2 regions of the Mycolicibacterium aromaticivorans JS19b1 genome follow, and region 2 is predicted to be linked to the other one. Evidence: predicted binding sites of a transcription regulator. Region 2 holds the regulator's gene; the other holds the start of a gene.
What was found. Region 2 encodes LexA, which represses DNA repair genes until DNA is damaged. Its sites were predicted from a motif close to CGAACANNTGTTCG; they were not measured.
Positions count from the first base shown of each region.

Region 1 (4,133 bases), 3.6 Mb from region 2:
ATTGTCGCCCAACGACGCCGTCCGGCACGGTATTTGGCGATCTCCTCGAAGAAGTCGCCGTGGGTGTAGAAGAAGAAGGAGATCTGCGGTGCGAACTGGTCGATGGTCATCCGGCCGCGCTCGACGACGGTGTCGCAGTAGGTGACACCGTCGGCGAGGGTGAACGCCATCTCCTGCACGGCGTTGGCGCCCGCGTCGCGGAAGTGCGCCCCGGCGACCGAGATCGCGTTGAACCGCGGCACCTCGGCCGCGCAGAACTCGATGGTGTCGGCGATCAGGCGCAGCGATGGCTCCGGTGGCCAGATCCACGTGCCGCGAGAGGCGTACTCCTTGAGAATGTCGTTCTGGATGGTGCCGGTGAGCTTTTCGCGCGGCACACCCTTCTTCTCCGCGGCGGCGACATAGAACGCCAGCAGGATCGCGGCCGTCCCGTTGATGGTGAAGCTGGTGCTGATGGCGTCCAACGGGATCCCGTCGAACAGGATCTCGGCATCGGCGAGGGTGTCGACCGCGACGCCGACCCGGCCGACCTCCTCCCCGTACTCCGGATCGTCGGAGTCGTAGCCACATTGGGTCGGCAGGTCCAGCGCGACCGACAGTCCGGTACCGCCCTGCTCGAGCAGGTAGCGATAGCGCTCGTTCGACTCCTCGGCGGTGCCGAAGCCGGAATACTGGCGGAAGGTCCACAACCGTCCGCGGTAGCCGCTGGAGAAGTTGCCCCGGGTGAACGGAAACGCGCCCGGCGCGGGAGGATCGCCACTGCGGTCGGCCGGTCCGTACACCGGCTCCAGTGGGATCCCCGACGACGTGTGGGATAGGTGGTCCATCGGTGGATACCGTACTTGCAGTTTATGAGAATGCCAATACCGCTTTGGGCAAGTCGTGTGCACAATCGGCCGAAAGTGCTGGTGAGGCTTACAGCTCTACGAGCTGAGCCGCCCGGAAAGCACGTGCGCCTGCTCGAGCAGTAGCGTGCCGAGTTCCTGGCGCCGGTCGGGCTTGAAGCGGGTTTCCACCCCGGTGAGGCTCAGCGCCCACGCCGGCCGGCCGTTCTGGTCGAATACCGCCGCCGCGATTCCCCAACTGCCCTCCACGATCAATGCCGGGTTGACCGCGTATCCCGTGAGACGGGTTGCCTCGATCCTCTGCCGGATCGACTCCTCGGTGTGCTCGTCACCCCAGTGGGCCGCAGGCAGCGCCCGCGAGAAGTAATCGTCGACCTCGTCGGCGGGCAGGTGGCTCAGGATCGCCAGCCCCGCCGAGGCCACCCCAAGGGGAAACCTGATGCCCTCGCGCAGGACGTGGGACCGCAGCGGGAAACTTCCCTCGACGCTCAGCAGGCAGACCGTCTCGTCACCGCGCCGGGCGGAGAAGAAGGCGCTCTCACCGGTCTCGGCGGCCAGCCGGGCGACCACCTCACGAGCCTTGTCTGTGACGTCGTAGCGGTTGGCGGCAACGGCGCCGAGCAGATACATCTCCGGCCCCAGCAGCCATCGCCCCGTCTTGGCGTCCCGGTCGATCAGCCCGACCTCGGCCAGCGAACTGAGCAATCGATGCGCCGTCGGGCGGGCAAGCGCAGCGACCCTGCCGACCTCCGTCGTCGATGCACCGGCGGGTTCCGCGGCCCCGACCGCACCCAACAACGCGGCGACACGCGCCACCACATTGGGTTTGTCGGTCACGGACGATGATCTTAGCGTTCATTGAACGGACACCTGATCGATCGATTACCGCACTGCGGACATCTTCACGGGGGTTTGCGTCACAGGGTTGACTGCTCAAGACGGTACTTGTTGAGTGGGAACCCGGCACGCATGCGCGTTTACTCAGTGGACGCCGACTGGCTTTGGGAAGGGACGATGACTTCGAAGGTGTACGAGTCGGCAGCCAGCGCGGTAGCCGACATCCCCAGCGGCGCCGCCCTGGCCGTCGGCGGTTTCGGCCTCTGCGGGACTCCCGACCGACTGATTCAGGCGCTGCTCGACGCGGGCGTGAGCGACCTCGAGGTGTTCTCCAACAACTGCGGGGTCGACGACTATGGCCTGGGAATCCTGTTGTCCGACAGGCGTATTCGCCGGATTACCGCATCCTACGTCGGCGAGAACAAGGAGTTCGCCCGGCAATACCTGGCCGGTGAACTCGAAGTGGAGCTGACCCCGCAGGGCACCTTGGCCGAACGGTTGCGCGCCGGCGGGGCCGGCATACCCGCGTTCTACACCCCCGCAGGCGTCGGCAGCGCGGTGTCCGACGGCGGGTTGCCGTGGCGCTACGCACCGGATGGTTCGGTAGCAATCGCCTCGCCGGCCAAGGAGACTCGCGTGTTCGGCGACAAGCGCTATGTGCTGGAAGAGTCGATCAACGCGGATTTCGCGCTGGTGCACGCCAAACGCGGTGACACCGAAGGGAACCTGGTGTTCAACCGGTCGGCGATGAACTTCAACCCGCTGTGCGCGATGGCCGGGCGTATCGCCATCGCGCAGGTCGAGGAGCTCGTCGAGCCGGGCGAGATCGACCCGGCGACCGTGCATCTGCCTGGCGTGTTCATCAACCGGATCGTGCACACCGGGGCGCAGGACAAGCGCATCGAGAAGAGAACCGTCCGCGCGGAGGAAGCGAACTGATGACTGACGCAACGACAGCGACGGGATGGACCCGCGACCAGATGGCCGCACGGGCGGCCGCGGAGATGGTCGACGGCGAATACGTCAACCTCGGCATCGGGCTGCCCACTCTGATCCCCAACTATCTGCGGCCCGAAGTGCGAGTGACCCTGCACTCCGAGAACGGCATCCTGGGCACCGGCCCCTACCCCACCGACGACGCGGTCGACGCCGATCTGATCAACGCCGGCAAGGAGACGGTGACCGTGCTCCCCGGGGCGGCGTTCTTCGATTCGGCGTTGTCGTTCGGCATGATTCGCGGCGGTCACATCGACACCGCGGTTCTGGGTGGCATGGAGGTGTCCCGGACCGGGGACCTCGCCAACTGGATGGTGCCGGGCAAGATGGTCAAGGGCATGGGCGGGGCAATGGACCTCGTGCACGGCGCGGCCCGCGTCATCGTGCTGATGGAGCACACCGACCGCGCGGGCAACCCCAAGATCGTCACACAGTGCTCGCTGCCGCTGACCGGTGTGGGAGTCGTCGACCGGATCATCACCAATCTCGGCGTGATCGACGTTGTCGGCGACGGCACGTTGGTGCTGCGTGAGCTGGCACCCGGGGTGAGCACCGACGACATCGTCGCCGCGACGGAACCCGAGCTGAGAGTCGAGCTGTCGGGCTAGGTCAGAAGCCCGACAGGATCACCGCGTTGGTGGTCGCGGCGGCGTGCCGCAGCTCGCGCGCGGCGCGGTAGGCGTCCGAGTCGTACCAGGACTGCGCGGCTTCGACCGACTCGAACTCCAGCACAACGGTCTGGTGTCCGTGCCAATTGCCCTCGAGCACTTGCGGTTTGGCATCGACGGCGAGCACCTTGACCCCGCCCATCGCGGCGCCCGCGGCCTTTCCGTAGGCCTTCATCCCCTCCGGGTCATGGATTTCCTCGGTCAAGATGACGTATCCCTTAGAAGCCATAGCCATGGCGTTCCTCTCGTGTGAGAATCAGGTTCTCGTATTTCGGGTGACAGATTTCCACGCCACGAGGGGTAAATGCAATGACCAATGTCGACGCTGACACGGGCGTGCTGGCCGGCGAGCCACGGATGCTCATCGACGGCGAGCTTCGGTACACCGACTCCGGAGCCTTGTTCGACGTCGAGCATCCGGCCTCCGAGCAGGTGGTCGGGCAGGCCACCGACGGCACCGTCACCGACGTCGAGCGGGCGACCGCCGCCGCTCGCCGAGCCTTCGACGAGAGCGATTGGTCACGGGATCTGGACTTCCGCTACCACTGCGTCAACCAGCTACACGAAGCGCTCACCCAAGAACAGGAACGGTTGCGGCGCATCGTGATCACCGAAGTCGGCTGTCCGGTATCGGTCAGCGGCTCTCAGATCGAGAGCCCGATCGCCGAGGTGAAGCACTGGGCCGACCACGGCCGCAATTTCGACTATCTGGTCGACACCGGCATCCACGAGACCCAGCTCGGCCCGGCGCGGCGCAAGATCCAGTACGACGCGGTCGGCGTCGTCG
Region 1 is NZ_JALN02000001.1:4,162,870-4,167,002, reverse strand. Features, by position in the region: gene Y900_RS19925 (methylmalonyl-CoA mutase family protein) at 1-827, opposite strand, end outside; gene Y900_RS19920 (IclR family transcriptional regulator) at 924-1,682, opposite strand; gene Y900_RS19915 (CoA transferase subunit A) at 1,860-2,621, shown strand; gene Y900_RS19910 (3-oxoacid CoA-transferase subunit B) at 2,621-3,286, shown strand; gene Y900_RS19905 (DUF1330 domain-containing protein) at 3,288-3,581, opposite strand; gene Y900_RS19900 (aldehyde dehydrogenase family protein) at 3,656-4,133, shown strand, end outside.
Region 1: a site for LexA is predicted at 1,709-1,722, ahead of Y900_RS19915 (CoA transferase subunit A). Genes of this name have one in related genera too.

Region 2 (4,133 bases):
TATTCATCGATCTGCCAACCGACGGGTCAACCACCGCGCACGCCCGCATCTTCACTCCGGCCACGGAATTGCCATTCGCCGGGCACCCCACCGTCGGCGCGGCCTGGTGGCTGCGGGAGTGCGGCGCACCGATTCACACCCTGCAGGTTCCTGCCGGCATCGTCGGAGTCACCTACGACGACGATCGCACGGTGATCCGGGTTCGGGCCGAGTGGTCGCCGGAGTTCGCCATCCACGACCTGGACTCGGTGGACGAGCTGCTGGCCGCCGACCCGGACGACTACTCCGACGACGCGGAGCATTACCTCTGGGCGTGGCTGGATCGCGACGCCGGCCACCTCCGGTCGCGGATGTTCGCCGCCGATCTCGGGGTGCCGGAAGATGAGGCCACCGGATCGGCGGCGGCACGGGTGACCGATTACCTGAGCCGCGACCTGACGATCACACAAGGCAAGGGATCGCAGATCTTCACGACGTGGGACGCGCAAGGGTGGGTGCTGATCGCCGGCCGAGTGGTCAGCGACGGTGTGCGACAGCTGGATTGAACTTGCTCAGCCCGACGTGCCGACGGACCGGTGGGCGCGCAGCGCCTCGATCTCACGCTCGAAGTCCTCGGCTGAGCTGAACGAGCGGTACACCGACGCGAATCGCAGATAGGCGACCTCGTCGAGTTCACGAAGCGGGCCGAGGATGGCGAGTCCGACCTCGTGGCTGGGGATCTCGGGCGAGCCGGCGGCCCGCACCGTGTCCTCTACTTGTTGGGCCAGCAGATTGAGCGCGTCGTCGTCGACGTCGCGGCCCTGGCAGGCCCGGCGAACGCCGCTGACGACCTTTTCCCGACTGAACGGCTCGGTGACGCCGCTGCGCTTCACGACCGCCAGAACCGCGGTCTCCACGGTGGTGAAGCGCCGGCCGCACTCCGGACAGGAGCGGCGACGCCGGATGGCCTGGCCCTCGTCGGTCTCGCGGGAATCGACAACACGAGAGTCCGGGTTGCGGCAGAACGGACAGTGCATGACCGCTCCTTCGCTCAATGGCCCGATACGTCGAACCACTGAGAGCCTACCTGCGCCCTCCGCGGGAGCGGCTGCGGCCAGCACGGCGGTCAGCCGATCGGCGCGATCAGCGTCTGCCCGGCGTCCAGCGACGCCGATTCGAGCTTGTTCAAATCGCGGATGCGCTGCACCACCTGTCCGGCGGGCGCATCCGGCGCGACCCGTCCGGCCAGCTGCTGCAGCGTCTCCCCCGCCTGGACCTGGACGACGGCGAGCTGGTCCGGCATCCGCTCGGGGGCCGCAGGCGTGGCGCTGAAGTGGCCGACCATACCGAGCCAGAGCGTGATCAACGCGGCCACTCCCGCCAGCGCGATCGTGACTGCCGTGCTGACCGGCCTGCGTGTGTGCGACGCCCGCGAGAACGCGACACCCGTGCCCGGGTACCGCATCGGCGTGACAGCCGGCCGAGCCGGGTGCGGCCGGTGCGCGCGAACACGGGCCGGACGGCGCCGAGCAGGGGAAACAGGCGCGCCGGCCGTCCGCCGGTACACCGGTGCCGAGATGTAAACCTGTCGATCATCGATGACTGTCACGTCCGTGTCCTTCCTTCAGGGCCGCCCCGGTTCGCTCTTGTGTTCGAAATATACTCGATCATCCGTTCGAAACCCGAACATGTGAGCGAGCGTGTTCGAAGAATAAATCCGGCCACCGACAAGTTCTGCTCCGCCGGCCGCCGAGAACACCGAATCGCGACACGGTCGAACAAATGTTTGAATTTTGACGCGGGCCCGGCTAGATTCGGCCCCATGAGCGAGCGCAGTGAGACATCCGGGCTGACCGACCGGCAGCGAACCATCCTCGACGTGATCCGCGCCTCAGTCACCAGCCGCGGCTATCCCCCCAGCATCCGTGAGATCGGCGACGCCGTCGGGCTCACGTCTACGTCATCAGTGGCCCACCAGCTGCGCACCCTGGAGCGCAAGGGCTATCTGCGCCGCGATGCCAACCGGCCGCGCGCGGTGGACGTCCGCGCAGCCGACGATGCGGTGAGCCACGTGCGCACCGAAGTCGCGGGTTCGGACGCGCTGCCCGAGCCGACCTTCGTGCCGGTGCTCGGACGCATCGCCGCAGGCGGCCCGATCCTCGCCGAGGAAGCCGTCGAGGACGTGTTCCCGCTACCGCGCGAGTTGGTCGGCGACGGGTCGCTGTTCCTGCTCAAGGTCGTCGGTGAGTCCATGATCGACGCGGCGATCTGCGATGGCGACTGGGTCGTGGTCCGTCAGCAGAACGTAGCCGACAACGGCGATATCGTCGCGGCGATGATCGACGGCGAGGCAACGGTGAAGACGTTCAAGCGCACCAGCGGCCAGGTCTGGCTGATGCCGCACAACCCAGCGTTCGACCCCATTCCCGGTAACGACGCCGCGATCCTCGGCAAGGTCGTCACCGTTCTCCGCAAGGTCTAGCGGAGGGGGCGAAAGCCTCACTCCGCCTTGTGGAAGCCGTTCGCCTGCGCGAGTTCCTCACTGGCGAACCACACTTCGGGCACGGTGTGGTCGTACAGCGCCGAGTCCGGGGTGTAGTACAGCCCCGAATGTGTGTTGGCCTTGACCACGTAGCCCTCTGGCGCCTGATACGGATCCGAGAGCGGCAGGTGGATAGCCGGACGATTGGCTGCGGCTTCGGCATGCACGTCGGACTGCAGGACTTCCGCCGGCTGCGTGGAGTCTTCTTCCTCGACGTCGACGACGTCGGACTCGACGATCTCCTCCGGTGCCGGCTCGGGCTCCGGGGCGGGCTCGGGCTCGGCAGCGCGACGTCGCCGTGGCGTGCCGAGCTCTCCCATATCGAGTCGCCACATCGATTGCGACTCACCAAGATTCACCGCCGCATGGCGGCCTGAATCACTTGACTCGTCGTCGATGTCCTCGATCTCGGCGTACTCGAGTTCCGCAGGCACCTCGTCGGCCGCACCTGCCTCGTACCCACCGGTTTCGGCGGCCTCGGCGGGGATGCGGGTTGGCGTGGTGTCGATGGAGTCCTGGTCGCCATCGAACACATCCTCGGGTCCGGGCTGCGACTTCTCGTCTTCTGTGGGCGCCCAGCCGAAGCCCGGCGCAGCGGCGACCTGCGGAACGCCGCCGTCGGGGTACGTCGAGAAGCGCGAGGCGGCCGCGGCGTCAGCCTCACCGGCGACCTCACTGGGCCAGTGATCGTCGTCGTCGTAGTCCGAGTCGTCGAAGTCGTCGTCGATCTCCTCGCCGCCGCTGCGGCGGCGCTGCAGCCACAGCACGCCCAGGCCGATCACGGCCAGCAGCAACAGCACCGGGACGATGATCAGCAGCCACCACCAGTGGAAGGCGAAACCGTTGCCGGACTTGGCCCCCGCGGGGCCGGCCGGCCCGGCGGCCGGAACCTGAACGCCGGACAGCGAACCCGCGAGCTCCGGCGGTTTGGTGGTGAAGGTGTTGCTGGCCTTGTTCCAGGAGATTTCGCCGCCGCTGAACTTCTGCGTCACGGTGTCGCCGCTGATGCTCTGCTCGCCGGTCGGTACACCGAGCTTGCCGGTCGCGCCGCCCAGCTTGGCCCAGGCGGCGTTGATTGCGCCGCGCACCACGATGGCGCCGTTGTCGGGCGTCCAGAAGATCACCGGTTTGTCGGCGGCACCGAAGGTGCTGACCCGGCTGTTGGGCGCGCCGCCGTCGGCTTCGGTCCCGGTCGGCCAGCCCAGGTCGCCGGTCGGCCCGCCCTGCGCCTCGTACTTGGCCAGGATCGCGCCCGTCACCGCATGCGCGCCGGTGGCCGGTGAGTAGAAGATCTTGCCGCCCGCGTAATCCTGGGTGGCGCCGTCGGTGCCGAGGGCCTGCTGCGGTCCTTGGCGGGCACCGAGCGGTCCCGCCAGCCCCCCGGCGGCCCGCCACGCCTGGTTGATCACCGTCGTCGCGTCGGTGGGCACCTCGACGCCGGCCACGTTGGCTGCGAGCTCGGGTGGCACGGTGGTGAACGTCTTCGCGGCCGTGTCATAGGAGATCTCGCCACCGGTGAACTTCTGGCTGATCACAGTGCCGTTGAACGTCTCGTCCTCGGTGGGGACGCCCATCGTGCCCGCCGAGCCGCCGAGCTTGTCCCACGCGGCGT
Region 2 is NZ_JALN02000001.1:522,459-526,591, forward strand. Features, by position in the region: gene Y900_RS02510 (PhzF family protein) at 1-545, shown strand, start outside; gene nrdR (transcriptional regulator NrdR) at 552-1,016, opposite strand; gene Y900_RS02520 (LysM peptidoglycan-binding domain-containing protein) at 1,106-1,588, opposite strand; gene lexA (transcriptional repressor LexA) at 1,802-2,461, shown strand; gene Y900_RS02530 (LGFP repeat-containing protein) at 2,479-4,133, opposite strand, start outside.